DNA from 2 places in the Pseudomonas saudiphocaensis genome. Region 1 is predicted to be linked to the other one. Evidence: predicted binding sites of a transcription regulator. Region 1 holds the regulator's gene; the other holds the start of a gene.
What was found. Region 1 encodes sigma-54, which starts transcription at its own class of promoters, with help from an activator protein. Its sites were predicted from a motif close to ANTGGCATNNANNTTGCTNT; they were not measured.

Region 1 (7,387 bases):
TCTGTGGGAGTGGCGTCAGCCGCGAAGTTCGCGGCTAAAGAATTCGCTCCCACAGCCGTCAGCCAGCGGGAGTTGAATCAACGCAAGCCGCGCTGGCTTTCATCCAGTTCGCGGATGTATTTGAAAATCTTGCGGCTGGCGGCAGGCGGTTTGTTGCGGGCCGCTTCGTGCTGGGCATGGCGGATAAGACTGCGCAGATGCTGGCGGTCGGTTTCGGGATAGTCGGTGACGAAGGCTTCAAGCGTCTCGTCGTTTCCCGCGACCAGGCGGTCGCGCCAGCGCTCCAGCGCATGGAAACGTTCGTTGTATTGGCGGGTGGAAGCGTCGAGCTGGTCGACCAGAGCCAGAATGGCTTCGACGTCCTGGGCGCGCATAAGCTTGCCGATGTACTGCAGGTGGCGTTTCTGTGCGATGTGCGCCGTATGTTTCGGCGCGTCGGCCAGGGCCTTGCGCATGGCATCGGTCAGCGGCAAGCGGTCGAGAACGTCGGGCTTGAGCGTGGCGAGGCGCGCGCCAAGGTCCTGCAGCGCATGCAGCTCACGCTTGACTTGAGTTTTACTTTTTTCCTCGAAGCCATCGAGATCGGAAATATCAGGCATGGGGCAGGTCCAGTAGGAGATGCCGCCATGATAACAGCAGCCTTGATGCCGGCGCAGTCGGCTCGGCGCCTAGAACGAATCAGTGGTACGGAGTGTTTTATGAGTGAAGTAGAGGGGATCGGCCCACAGGCGTTGCCGGGTTTGCGTGAGCAGGTTGCGCGCATCATCGAGGAGGCGAGTCGGCAGGGCGCCAGCGCCTGCGAAGTTTCCGTCTCGATGGAGCAGGGGCTGTCGACTACTGTGCGCCAGCGTGAAGTCGAAACCGTCGAATTCAATCGTGATCAGGGCTTCGGCATCACGCTCTATGTCGGCCAGCGCAAGGGCTCGGCCAGCACCACCGGCAGCGGTGAAGAGGCCATTCGGGAAACCGTGGCTGCTGCTCTGGCAATCGCCAGGCACGCTTCGGAAGACGAATTTGCCGGGCTCGCTGACCCTGCCTTGATGGCAACCGAGGTTGCCGACCTTGACCTTTACCACCCTTGGGGTATTTCTCCAGATGAGGCGGTGGAGCTGGCGCTGTCCTGCGAGGCCGCCGCCTTTGCCGCCGACAAGCGCATCCTCAATGCTGACGGGACCACGTTGAGCACTCACCGCGGCTGTCGCGGCTACGGCAATAGCAATGGCTTCATCGGCGCCTACAGCAGCAGCCGGCACAGCCTGGGCTGCGTGATGATCGCCGAGTCCGAAGGGCAGATGCAGCGCGACTACCACTACGATGTCAGCCGTGTCGCCAGTGAGCTGGCGGCTCCGGAGGCAATCGGCAGGCGTGCTGCCGAACGCGCCGTACGGCGCCTTGGCGCCCGTCCAGTGCCGACCTGCGATGTACCGGTGCTGTTCTCCTCGGAGTTGGCGACCGGTCTGTTCGGTCACTTTCTCGCCGCGATTTCCGGCGGCAATCTGTATCGCAAGTCGTCCTACCTCGAAGGAGCGTTGGGGCAGACGCTGTTTCCCGAATGGCTGAGCCTGGACGAGCGCCCGCATCTTCCTCGTGGGTTGGCCAGTGCGGCTTATGACGGCGACGGTCTGGCCACCTACGCAAAACCGTTCGTGGAGAACGGCAAGCTGGTGTCATATGTGCTGGGGACCTATTCCGGTCGCAAACTGGGTATGCCAAGCACGGCCAATGCCGGCGGTGTGCACAACCTGTTCGTCAGCCATGGAGATGAGGACCAAGCGGCCCTGATCCGTCGGATGGGGCGAGGCTTGCTGGTCACCGAGCTGATGGGGCAGGGGTTGAACCTGGTTACTGGCGATTATTCACGCGGTGCCGGTGGATTCTGGGTGGAAAACGGCGAAATCCAGTTTCCGGTTCAGGAGGTGACCATCGCTGGCAACCTGCGCGATATGTTCCGGCAGATCGTCGCGGTGGGTTGCGATACCGAGACCCGAAGCAGCATCCACACCGGTTCGGTGCTGATCGAACGGATGAAAGTGGCAGGGCAGTAAGCGGCTGCAACTGGAGCACACAGTCTCGGCTCGTCGGGTCAGGCTTTAGCGGCTCGGCGAGCGGGAAGCCAGAGGAACGGCCGTTGAGGCTTACCGCCTCGCAGCCCCGTTATTCCCCTTCTTCGAAATAATTTTCGACCAATGCCACCAGAGCCTTGATGGCCTCATCCTCCTGCTCACCTTTAGCTTGCAGATGCAGCGTCGTTCCCTTGCTGGCCGCGAGCATCATCACGGCCATGATGCTCTTGCCGTTGATCAGGCTGCTGGGCTCGTGCCCTATCTGGATATCGCAGGGAAACTGGTTGGCCACGCCAACGAACTTGGCAGCTGCGCGGGCATGCAGCCCCAGCTTGTTGATGATGGTGATTTCGCAGGACGGCATGAAGGGTTCCTAGACCAGATCGCGATGGCGGACCTGGACGTTCTTGAGGGGCTCACGTAGCGCGTTGCAGAGTCGTTCTGCCAGGTACACCGAGCGATGGTGACCGCCGGTACAGCCGATAGCGACAGTAACGTATGCGCGATTGCTGGCGGCGAAGCGGGGGAGCCATTTGCTCAGATAACCGAGAATGTCCTGAAACATCTCCTGGACGTCGTTTTGGGTATCCAGGTACTCAATGACCGGCTGATCGAGCCCGGAAAAGTCGCGCAGCTCAGCCCGCCAATAGGGGTTGGGCAGGCAACGGACGTCGAAGACCAGGTCGGCATCCACCGGCATGCCGCGTTTGAACCCGAAGGACTCGAACAAAAAGGCGGTGCCTGGCTCAGGCTTGTTCAGCAGGCGCAGTTTCAGGGAGTCGCGCAGCTGGTAAAGGTTGAGGTTGGTGGTATCGATCTTCAGGTCGGCCTGATCGATGATCGGCGCCAACAGCTCTTCTTCATCACGTATGGCTTCGGCCAGAGAGCGGTTTTCATTGGTCAGCGGGTGCCGTCGGCGCGTTTCCGAGAAGCGCTTGAGCAGCGTCTCGTCGGCGGCGTCGAGATAGAGCACGTCACACTGGATATGCCGGGCACGGGCCTCTTCGAGCAGCTCCGGGAAGCGCTTGAGCTGGCTCGGCAGGTTGCGTGCGTCGATGGAGACTGCCACCAGCGGCTGCAGCAGCTCAGTATGCAGCAGAGCCTTTTCAGCCAGCTCTGGCAGCAGCCCGGCTGGGAGGTTATCAATGCAATAGAAGCCACTGTCTTCGAGAACGTCGAGGGCGGTGCTTTTGCCCGAGCCAGAGCGCCCGCTGACAATTATCAGGCGCATGGACGCAAACTAACTGGCGCGTGGAGTTGAGAACCCTGCTGCAGGCAGCAGGGGCGCGAAATGCGTGAAGGACTGATTGCGGACACGTCTCGCTCCCTGTTGGCGGGCACGCCCGGCCGTTTAACGGCCGTGCTGGATATCGACCACTGCCTGATACAGTTCCTGGTCGGTTGTAACCTCGCGCAGCCGGTCACGGACCTCTTCCTGGTCCAGCATGCTGGCAATCTGTCGAAGCAGCTCAAGGTGTTCGTCGGTCGCCGCTTCCGGTACCAGCAGTACAAACAGCAGGTCGACCGGAGCGCCGTCAATGGCGTCGAAGTCCACCGGTGCGTCGAGCCGCAATACTGCACTAAGCGGTGCCTCGCAGCCGGGCATGCGGCAGTGAGGGATGGCAATGCCGTTGCCGAAGCCGGTGGAACCCAGCTTCTCGCGAGCCACGAAGCTTTCGAAAATGCTTTGAGGGTCGAGTTCGGGAAGGTCCTGGCCGATCACCTTGGCAATCTGCTCCAGGACGCGCTTTTTGCTACCGCCCGGCACGTTCACCAGTGAACGGCCGGGGGTGAGTATGTTTTCAAGTCGGATCATGGGTCAGCGAGCCACGGTACCTTGGGTATGGTCGAGTTGTTTTTCTTTGTGCTTGATCAGCTGACGATCGAGTTTGTCGGCAAGCAGGTCGATCGCAGCATACATATCTTCGTGTTCGGCATTAGCAACCACTTCGCGGCCGGCAACGTGCATGGTGGCTTCGGCTTTCTGCTTCAGTTTTTCGACTTGCAGGGTGACCTGGATATCGATGATGCGATCGAAGTGCCTTTCCAGACGTTTCAGTTTCTCCTCGACATAGATACGCAGTGCTTCGGTTACTTCCAGATGAAGGCCGGTAATCTTGACTTGCATACTGCTTCTCCTTTTTGCCTCATGCGAATGAACGAGCCCTGAAGCCCGTCCCCAGAAGAAATCGGCCAGGATGTCGGCTGTTGCAACACGCTGGCATTACAGCAATCGCTTGCGCTCGCTGGAGGGTGCAATTCCCAGGGATTCCCGGTACTTGGCGACGGTGCGACGTGCCACCTGAATGCCCTGCTCCTCAAGTAGACCAGCGATCTTGCTGTCGCTCAATGGCTTTTTGGGGTTTTCCGCTGCCACCAGCTTCTTGATTATGGCGCGGATTGCGGTGGATGAGCACTCGCCACCCTCGGCTGTGCTGACGTGGCTGGAGAAAAAGTACTTCAGCTCATAGATGCCACGGGGGGTATGCATGTATTTCTGCGTGGTCACGCGGGAAATGGTCGATTCATGCATGCCGACCACTTCTGCGATGTCATGCAGCACCAGCGGTTTCATCGCCTCGTCGCCGTGCTCAAGAAAGCCGCGCTGATGCTCAACGATCTGGGTCGCTACCTTCATTAGGGTTTCGTTGCGGCTGAGCAGGCTCTTGATGAACCAGCGCGCCTCCTGCAGCTGGTTGCGCATAAAAGTGTTGTCAGCGCTGGAGTCGGCGCGCTTGACGAAGCTGGCGTACTGGGCGTTCACCCGCAGGCGCGGCATCGCGTCCTGGTTGAGCTCGACCAGCCAGCGGTTGTTGTCCTTGCGCACGATCACGTCAGGAACGATGTATTCAGGCTCGCTCGTTTCGATCTGCGAGCCGGGACGGGGGTTGAGTGACTGAATCAGGTCAACGATCTGGCGTAGCTCGTCTTCCTTGAGCTTCATGCGCCGCATCAGCAGGCTGTAGTCGCGGCTGCCGAGAATGCCCAGGTGATCGCTGACCAGACGCGTGGCTTCGTTCAGCCAGGCGGTATCTGCGGGCAGTTGGCGCAATTGCAGCAGCAGACACTCACGCAGGTCACGGGCGCCGATGCCTGCCGGCTCGAACTGCTGGATGCGGCGCAGTACCACTTCGACTTCGTCGAGTTCGATTCCCAGCTCGGGGTCGAAGGACTCCAGCACTTCTTCAAGGCTTTCATCCAGGTAGCCCTGGGGGTTGATGCAGTCGATCAGGGTGGTGGCGATGAGGCGATCGGTGTCGCTCATGGGGGCCAGGTTGAGCTGCCAGAGCAGGTGCGACTGCAGGCTCTCGCCCGATGATGTGCGGCTGGTGAAATCCCATTCCTCGTCATCGTTGCTGGGCAGGCTGCTGGCGCTGGTCTGGTAGATGTCTTCCCAGGCGGTGTCTACGGGCAATTCGTTGGGAATGCGCTCGCCCCAGTCGCCTTCCTCGAAACTCTCCATCGTGTTGACGGGCTCTTCGTACTGGCTGTCCGGGCTGCTGTTCTCGCTAGGAGTGTTCTCGATCTTCTGGTCGAGAGACTCGGCCATCGGATCCGGATTGTCGAAGTCTTCTCCGTCTTCTTCGCGCTCGAGCATGGGATTTGAATCCAGCGCTTCCTGGATCTCCTGCTGGAGGTCGAGGGTCGAGAGCTGGAGCAGTCGTATGGCTTGTTGCAGCTGGGGTGTCATCGTCAGCTGCTGGCCCATCTTCAGGACTAGCGATGCTTTCATTGCAGAGGACTTCGAACCTTGTTTGCCGGCGCAACTGCGCCTGTTCCGACTTCGCTGGCGCTGCTGCGCCGGTTTAAGCAAATTATATGCCTGAAGAGGAAGCGGTTGGCTAGTCCTGAATTGCTCCATTCGAGGACGGCAGGCAGACAGGTCTTTGAAAAAACGTAAGCGAGGCAGGCAAGACGAGGCGCAACGACCAACGGGAGTAACAGCCAAAGGCTGGCCCGAAGGGCAAGTGCAGCGAGTCAAAAGCCGAAGAACGGACCGGGCTCGCGTACGGGTTTAGTTTCCTAAATGAGCATTACTCACTTCGCTCGCCCTCCGGGCCGCGCTGAAGCGCGTTAGCCGCAAGCGGCTTTCTGAAGCTGCTTTTTACGAAGTATTGCCAACGTAGGTTGTTTCAAAGGCTTGCTACAGGCGGAACTCGTGACCCAGATAGACTTCCTTGACCAGCTGGTTGTCGAGGATGGTCTGTGCGTCGCCTTCGGCAATTAGCTGCCCGTCGTTGACGATATAGGCGGTTTCGCAGATGTCGAGTGTTTCGCGCACGTTGTGATCGGTGATCAGTACGCCGATGCCCTTGGACTTGAGGTGGTGAATGATCTGCTTGATGTCGCCGACCGAGATCGGGTCTACCCCGGCAAAGGGTTCGTCCAGCAAGATGAATTTCGGGGCAGTGGCCAGTGCGCGAGCGATCTCCACACGACGCCGCTCACCGCCGGACAGGCTCATACCGAGGCTGTCGCGGATGTGGTTGATGTGGAACTCCTGCAGCAGGCCTTCCAGGGCTTGCTGGCGACCATTGCGATCCAGGTCCTTGCGGGTTTCGAGGATGGCCATGATGTTGTCAGAGACCGACAGCTTGCGAAAGATCGAAGCTTCCTGGGGCAGGTAGCCGATGCCAACGCGCGCGCGGCCGTGCATGGGCAGGTGAGTGACGTCCTGATCGTCGATCAAGACGCGCCCCTGGTCGGCCTTCACCAGGCCGACGATCATGTAGAAGCAAGTGGTCTTGCCGGCACCGTTCGGGCCCAGCAGCCCGACGATCTGCCCGCTTTCGATGGACAGGCTGACGTCGCGTACGACTTGGCGGCTTTTGTAGCTTTTGGCCAGATGCTGGGCCTTGAGGGTTGCCATTACTCGCTCTGCTCCGCAGCCGGCGTTCCTGTAGCGGAACCTTCTTTCTTGCGCGGCTGGATGACCATATCCACGCGTGGGCGAGGGCTGGTCACGTCGACGTTGGTGGCGCGACCGGCGTTGACGATCTGGCGCTGGGTGTCATAGACGATCTTCTCGCCCTCGAAGGTGTTGCCCTCCTGGATGACCTTGGCCTGGTCGATCAGGATGATGCGTTCGTTGGCGGCGAAATACTGGATGGTCAGGCCGTAAGCCTTGACGATCTCCTTGTCGACCGCCGGCTTCTGCTCGTAGTAGGCGGGCTTGCCGATGGAGGTGAAGACCTCGACATCGCCATTGCCGTCCTGGGTGATGGTCACCGTGTCGCCGGTGATCTTCATCGTGCCCTGGGTGATCACCACGTCGCCGCGGTAGACCGCAACGCCCTGGCGATCGTCCAGTTCGGCGGTGTCTG
Region 2 (7,387 bases), 1.1 Mb from region 1:
TGCTGGGGATGATCACCCGGCAGACCAAGGCCGATGTGGTGGTGGTCGGCCTGATCGGCGAACGTGGCCGCGAAGTGCAGGAATTCCTGTTGCACTCCCTCGGTGAGGAGGGCCTGAAGAAGGCCGTGGTGGTGGTGGCACCGGCCAACGAATCGCCGCTGATGCGGCTCAAGGCCACCGAGCTGTGCCACAGCATCGCCGCCTATTTTCGCGACCAGGGCAACGATGTGCTGCTGCTGGTGGACTCGCTGACCCGCTACGCCATGGCTCAGCGCGAAATCGCTCTGGCGCTGGGCGAGCCGCCGGCGACCAAGGGCTATCCGCCCTCCGTGTTCGGCATGCTGCCGGAACTGGTGGAAAGCGCTGGCAATGGCGCCAACGACAACGGCAGCCTCAGTGCGCTCTATACCGTGCTGGCCGAGGGTGACGACCAGCAGGACCCCATCGTCGATTGCGCGCGGGCGATTCTCGACGGCCATATCGTGTTGTCGCGGCGCCTGGCCGACGCCGGCCATTACCCAGCTATCGACGTCTGCGCCTCGGTCAGCCGCTGCATGAGCCAGGTCGGCCAGCCGCCGCACCTGGGCGCGGCGCGTCAGCTGAAGGATTTCTACAGCACCTACGAGAAGATCAAGGAGCTTATCCCGCTGGGCGGCTACAGCCCCGGCGCGGACCCCAAGACCGACCGAGCGGTGAAACTCGCCCCGACCATCGAGCGCTTTCTGCGCCAGGAAGTGGGCGAGGCGGCGGAGCTGGAAACCAGCCTGACCATCCTGCAGAACATTCTTAAAACGCCATGAAACAGCAGATCGAAACGCTCACGCGCCTGGCCAGCCTGCGCGGCAACCGGGTCAAGCAGATGCTTGGGCAGGTTCAGTATCAGCAGAACCTCTGCCAGCGTTACCGCAACAACATCACCGGTCTGGGCCGCCTGTGCGGATTTTCCGTACCGGCTAACACGCCGCTGCAGCGCGACAACCAGCAGCGCTACAAGAGCACGCTCTACAAGATGGTGGAACTGCAGCGCCGCGAACTGGCGGTGGCCGAGCAGGCACTGGCGCGTATCCAGCAGGAACTGTTGCAGGCGATGCGCAGTGAAAAGGTGGTCGAGCACGTGATCGACGCCAAGATGCAGCAGTGGCAGCAACAGCTGATGGCGCAGGAGCAGAAGCTTCAGGATGGCCTGGCGGCGCAGAGCTGGTGGCGCAATCGGATTGCTTAGGTGGGGCAAGTGGGCCGAGGGAGTGTGGCGAGTATGATTTTAAGTCGGCTCAGCCTTGCCCCTCACCCCTAAGCCGGCACGTATCGCGACAAAACGGCCCGCCTGTCGCTCACTTTGAAAAAAGATTTAAATAATCCGCCCGAGCGGTCGCTTATCAGCAGTAACCACCGAGTTGGAACGAAATCATGGAAATCAGCCGGCACTTCAAGCCCGCCTCCGTTACGCCCAGCGAGCTGTCCTCCGCTCGCCAGCCTGCTGCACGCCCGACTGCTCAACCGGCAGTCGCTCGCCAGGAAGCCCTGCCACTGGAGCAGATGCACGATGCCCTGCGCGCCATGCCGGAGGTCGATCTGGACCGCGTTGCGGCGATCAAGCAAGCCCTGCAGCGCGGTGAGATCAGCACTGACGTAGGCGAGCTGGCAAGCAGCATGCTCAGCTATCACCGTGGAAACGATGCGTGAGCCAGCGGGAAAAACTGCTCGCCGTGGTCGATGACGATCTGCAGCAGGACTGCAGTGACTACCTGAGCCTGCGCGAGTTGATGCAAGAGATGTACGGCCATCTGCTGAAGCACGATGTGCCCGAGATCGACCGTACCAATGTACTGATCGGCAGCCGTATCGAAGCGCTGAGCGCGCGTGCGGCGCGGCGCAGCAAGGTGCTGGCCGCCTTCGGCCAGGAAACCACTGCGGCCGGCATGCAGCGCCTGCTGGCTGGGAGCTCGGGCGAACGCGGCGAGTCCCTGCGTCGGCATTGGCAGCAGGTCGGCGAGCTGGCCGCTGAGTGCCAACAGCTGAACGAGCGCAACGGCAAGCTGCTCGCCATGCACCATGAAATCCTGCAACAGCTGCTCGCTGGCAGCCAGGACGCTCAGCTCTATTCCCCGCAAGCTTATTGAGCAGGGCGTTCGTCTGGGCGGCTGGGGTCGCCCGTGGTGATTCCTTTCAGGCGGAGTCCCGCCTCCTGACCAGCAGAGCCGCATCCATCGAATGGGTCAGCAACGGCTTATTGCGCCACAGCGAACCAATCCTTCCTTCGCATCCTTAACCGGCACCTGCCTGCTGTCGCCTTTATAGAGCGTAGTTCCGCCATCGTCGCAGGCGGAAACGGTGTTTCCCCGTTTCCCGGTCATGTCGCGTTGCGGAAGTCTTTTTTCTGTATGCCGTCCGCTGAAACGCCCGTAATACGGGCTTCGGCGACCTGGCATCCAAATTGCTCCATGAGCACCAAGAGGGGACGGTAATGGCAATAGATTCGAATTACGCACAACAGATGTCGACGCAGCTGGCGACCTACGAAGTTCAATCTTCGCTGGACCGGCTCAACCGCAACGAATCCAACTACAAGGCCCAGCGCGACGCGCTCGGCTCGCTGCGCAGCTCGTTGACCACATTCAAGTCGGCCATCACCAAGCTCAACAGCAGCACCACCAGCATGCTGACCAACAGCGCAACGATGAGCCAGGAAGGTTATGCCACCGCTACGGTAGGCACCTCGGCGCAGGCGGGTAGTTACGATTTCTTCGTCAAGCAGCTGGCCAGCAAGGATCAGTTGGCGCTGCAAGGCCTGAAGGATGAAAGTCTGACTGGCGCCGGCACCTTGACCATCGGGCAGGGCGGCGCTTCGTTCGAAGTTAAGATGACGGGCATCACCACGCTCGACGATCTTGCCAAGGCGATCAATAGCGCTGCTGATAACAAGGGCGTCCAGGCCACGCTGGTGCGCAGTGAGGGCTCTGTCAATCTGGTGCTGACCAGCGAAGAAACTGGCGCTAACAAAGCCATCAGCCTGAGCGCCGCGGGTAATGCGGCCGTCGAAGCTGCCGTTGCAACTCCGGTACGCCTGTCCAGCGCGGCGGACGCGGAGGTTTACCTCGGACGCGATGCGAACGGAATCAAGCTGACCAGCACAAGCAATACCTTCGCCAATGTCGTCGACGGCGTCAGCATGACCTTCACCAAGGCGCATGGCACAGGCGACACGCCGCTGACCATCGACATCGCACAGGATAAAGCCGGCACCCAGGGCAAAGCGCAATCCTTCGTTGACGCCTTCAACACCCTGATGGGCAGCTTCGACTCCCTGACCGCCAGCGGCGGTGAAAGCGGCAAGCGCGGCACCCTGGCCGGCGACTCCAGCATCCGCTCCATCGAGAGCCGCCTGAACGGCCTGCTGCGTACCGACTTCGGCGGCACTAGCCTGATCAACTTCGGCATCAGCGCCGATCGCAACGGCAAGCTGACCATTGATACCAAGCGCTTCGAGGCTGCGGTGGCTGCCAATCCCGAGGGCTTCGAGGCGCTGTTTACCGGCAAGGACAACCTGCTCGACAGCATCGACAAGACCGTCGCCAGCTACACCAGCAGCACCAACGGCATGCTGAAAAACCGCATGGACACGCTGGACATGAGCCTGCGCCGTATCGACGAGCAGTTCGAAAATCTCCAGCAGCAGTACGACACCCACTACGCCCGCTACCTGAAGCAGTTCACCACCATGATGCAGACCATGCAGAGCATGGAGCAGACCAGCGGAATGTTCTCGATGCCAAACACGTCGCAAGCTCAAGCTAACGGATTGTTCTAATGAACAGCTATCACCCCAACGAAAGTTACGACAGCTATCGCTCGGTAGACCTTGAAGCCCGCGCCGCCTCCGCTTCGCCTTACGAACTGGTGCTGGTGCTGATGGACGGGCTGCTCGACGAGCTGGCCCGCGCCCGCGGCCATATCGAGCACAAGCGCTATCAGCAGAAGGGCCAGTCCCTCGAGAAGTGCATGAATATCCTCAACGGCCTCAACGGCGCGCTCGACGACGAGAACGGTGGTGAGGTGGTGCAGGGTTTGGCGCGTCTCTACGAATACTGCATCTACCGCCTTTCCGACGTCAGCGTATCGCTGTCGCTGGAAGGCCTGGATGAAGTGGTCAACCTGCTCGGCGTGCTGCGTGAAGGCTGGGAGGGCGTCAGTGCCGCCCGTAAGTGACCGTGAGCGCCTGCTGGAGCTGCACGCGCAGCTGCAGCAGGCCTTGCAGAACAATGACTGGACGGCGGTCGCCACGGTGGACGCCTCCGTACGCCAGTGCCTCGAGGCCCTGGCGCAGCGCGGTGCACTCGACGAGTCGACGCTCGCCGCCAAGCAGCTGTTGAAGCAGTTGCATGGCCAGGGGCTGCAAGCCTGCGCGGACGAATGCGAACGCCTGCGCCTGCTGCTGCTGAATCACCTCGAATACGCCGAAGGGCGCGCCGCCTACCAGCGGATCGACATGTTCCAAGTCGGAGACCTGCGATGATCCAGCTGCCTACATCCATACGTGGCGCCGCTGCGGGTGCTGAGTCTGCACCACCCGCTGTCGCCCGTTCCGTTTCCGGAGCGCAGATGAGCAATGCCGGGCCCGGTTTCGGCGAGCGCATGCAGTCGGCTGCCGACGACAGCGCAGTGCAGCTCAACGGCCAGCCGATACAGCTGTCGCCGGAGGTGCTGCCAGACGCAGCCGCACTGCCTGGTGCGCAGCCGGTAACCGGCGAAGCAGGGGAGCTCGACGAGCTGGGTCTGCTGGAAATCATCGAACAGCAACTGGCCGAGATCGAGGCGCGCGATGCGGCGCAGGGCGACACCCTGTCGGTGATGCTTCAGCCGGTATCGGCCACCGAGGTCGATGAGATGGGCGAGCGTGCTGGCTGGCCGTCGAACCCGCTGCCGCCTCTGTCCGGGGCAAACCCGGCAACCCGGCAGACGGAATCGCAAGAGGCCTTGCTCGATGCGCAATGGCAAGCCAGAGCCGCTGAGGCCGGCCCCGTGCCGAGCGCGAACTCGGGCGAGCTGACGCGCGCACCCGCCCACATGCAGTACGGCCCGGTTCAGGCGCAGTCGCTCGGCCTGACGCCGCAAGGGCCCCTGGCGCTGGACACCCAGGCCTCGCTGTCTGCCGAGTCACTGTTGGCCGCTGTTGAAACGCCTGAGGGGCCGCTGACGGCTGCCGAGCGGCTGCAGACAACGCAACCCCAGGCCCTCGAGCGTGCGCTGAAACTGCAGGCACCGGAAGCCAGATGGGGCGAGCAGATGCTCCACGCCCTACGGGAAAACGTAGGCATGCAGCTGCAGCAGAAGATCCAGAGCGCCACCATCCGCCTGGACCCGCCGGAGCTGGGCAGTTTGGAGATCCTGCTAAGCCATGAATCGGGGCGGCTCAACGTCCAGCTGACTGCAGTAAACGCCGATGTGGCGCGCCTGCTGCAGCAGACCAGTGACCGCTTGCGCCAGGAGCTGGTCAGCCAGCATTTCGTCCAGGTCAACGTGCAGGTGGGCGCCGACAGCGGCGGCCAGCAAGGGCAACAGCGCCAGCGTGCTGCGCTGGCCGCCGAAGAGCTGCCGCTGGCAGCCCGAACCCTGGAACAGGAACAGCAGGACAGCCGCGCCGCCGAGCGCGCCCGGGATGTCCTGATCACGGTTTGACCGGTATCAACCTAATTAGCCAATTGTGAGTGTGTTATGTCGACCTCCCGTCTCGTACTTCTGATGCTGCTGCTCAACGTCGTCACCGTCGCCGGTGGCGTCGGGGCGACCTACTGGCTGGTCAAGCCCGAGGCTGGAGCCGTGGCCGGCGACGGTCAGCAGGCGCGTCCGGCCAAGCCTCTGCAGTACGAGTTCTTCCCGGTGGAGAAGATCATCGTCAGCGTGCGTGGTGACGGTCGTGAGCACTACTTCGTGCTTGATCTTGCGCTGCAGGCGCAGGCCTCCGACAAACCCAAGCAGTTCGAGCAGGCAGAACCCATCGTGCGCAACTCGGTGGTGGCCTACCTGTCGGCGCTGCCGTTCGAGGAGCTGCGCGGCATGCAGATCGCCGAGTTGCAACAGCGTCTGGAGCTTGTGCTGTTCGAAGACTTTGCCAGCAAGAACGCCGCCGTGCCCTTCGAGCATGTGCTGGTCAACAAGCTGCTCGTGCAGTAAACGGCTGCGCCATGAGTGCTCCTTGCCCCATCGACTACTACGGCTCCACGCCAGCGGCGCCTACGGTATTCGCGCCGGCGCTTGAGCAGCGCTGGATGATGCAGTACCTGCCGCTGGTCAAGCGCATCGTCCGGCAACTGTCGTTGCAGGCCAACCAGGTGCTCGACCGCGAGGATATGGAGCAGATCGGGCTGATGGGGCTGCTTGAAGGATTGCGCCGCTACGGTGAGCCGGACGAACAGTTCGGCAAGTTCGCCGCGCTGCGTATCCGTGGGGCGATTCTCGATGAGCTGCGCCGCCAGGACTGGCGCCCGCGGCAGGTTCGGCAGCAGGCGCACAAGGTCCGCGACGCGATCCGCGAACTCACGCGACAGCTCGGTCAGGAGCCCAGCGACGACGAGATCAAGGCGTACGCCGGCCTCTCTGAAAAGGACTATCAGGATTTTCTCCTGGCGGACTCCTCGGAGGCCATTGAAAGCCTCGACGAGCTGTTGCAGAGCGGCCATGAGCATTTCCCGGATACCGCCGAGCTGTTCGAGGAGCGGCTGATAAAGGAGCGTCTGCTGGAGCAGGCGCTGGCCCGGCTGGATGAGCGCGAGCGCCTGGTGCTGACGCTGTATTACCAGCATGAGCTGAGCCTGAAGGAAATCGCCCTGGTGCTGGAAGTCAGCGATGCCAGGGTCTGTCAATTGAGCAAGCAGGCGATCGGCAAGGCCTGTCGCTTTCTAGGGTCTACGAACCCTTAACCCCGAGAAGTCAGTAACGTCATGCAGAAAGTATTAGGTGCATTCATCATCATTGGCGCCGTGCTGGGCGGCTACGCCATGGCCAATGGCGACATGCGCGTGCTCTGGCAGCCGGCAGAGGTGATCATCATCTTCGGTGCCGCCATCGGCAGCCTTATCGTGGGCAATCCCAAGGAAGTGCTGATGGAAATGCTCTCGCAGATCCGCGGTGTCTTCGTCTACCAGCGCCGTGGCGAGGAATTCCAGCGCCAGCTGCTGATGCTGCTCTACGAGTTGCTGGAGATGGTCGACATAGGCGGGCTGAAGGCACTCGATGCGCACATCGAAGAGCCGGAGGAGAGCGACCTGTTCGTGCGCTATCCGCTGATCCTGCAGGAAAAGAACCTGATGGCCTTTATCGCCGACAACTTCCGTCTGATGGCCATGGGCAAAATCACCGCCCATGAGCTCGAAGGCTTTCTCGAGCAGGA

Region 2: the regulator sigma-54 is predicted to act here: its motif matches at 2,422-2,441, upstream of fliD (flagellar filament capping protein FliD).

The regions. Positions count from the first base shown of each region.
Region 1 covers NZ_CCSF01000001.1:1,729,265-1,736,651, reverse strand. Annotated here, with positions in the region: gene yjgA (ribosome biogenesis factor YjgA) at 78-599, opposite strand; gene pmbA (metalloprotease PmbA) at 699-2,045, shown strand; gene BN1079_RS08080 (HPr family phosphocarrier protein) at 2,155-2,427, opposite strand; gene rapZ (RNase adapter RapZ) at 2,437-3,294, opposite strand; gene ptsN (PTS IIA-like nitrogen regulatory protein PtsN) at 3,415-3,879, opposite strand; gene hpf (ribosome hibernation-promoting factor, HPF/YfiA family) at 3,883-4,191, opposite strand; gene BN1079_RS08060 (RNA polymerase factor sigma-54) at 4,288-5,796, opposite strand; gene lptB (LPS export ABC transporter ATP-binding protein) at 6,208-6,933, opposite strand; gene lptA (lipopolysaccharide transport periplasmic protein LptA) at 6,933-7,387, opposite strand, start outside.
Region 2 covers NZ_CCSF01000001.1:2,836,999-2,844,385, forward strand. Annotated here, with positions in the region: gene fliI (flagellar protein export ATPase FliI) at 1-800, shown strand, start outside; gene BN1079_RS13135 (flagellar FliJ family protein) at 797-1,222, shown strand; gene flgM (flagellar biosynthesis anti-sigma factor FlgM) at 1,408-1,683, shown strand; gene flgN (flagellar protein FlgN) at 1,680-2,120, shown strand; gene fliD (flagellar filament capping protein FliD) at 2,465-3,808, shown strand; gene fliS (flagellar export chaperone FliS) at 3,808-4,206, shown strand; gene BN1079_RS13160 (hypothetical protein) at 4,190-4,513, shown strand; gene BN1079_RS17155 (flagellar hook-length control protein FliK) at 4,600-5,676, shown strand; gene BN1079_RS13170 (flagellar basal body-associated FliL family protein) at 5,713-6,171, shown strand; gene BN1079_RS13175 (FliA/WhiG family RNA polymerase sigma factor) at 6,183-6,917, shown strand; gene motA (flagellar motor stator protein MotA) at 6,939-7,387, shown strand, end outside.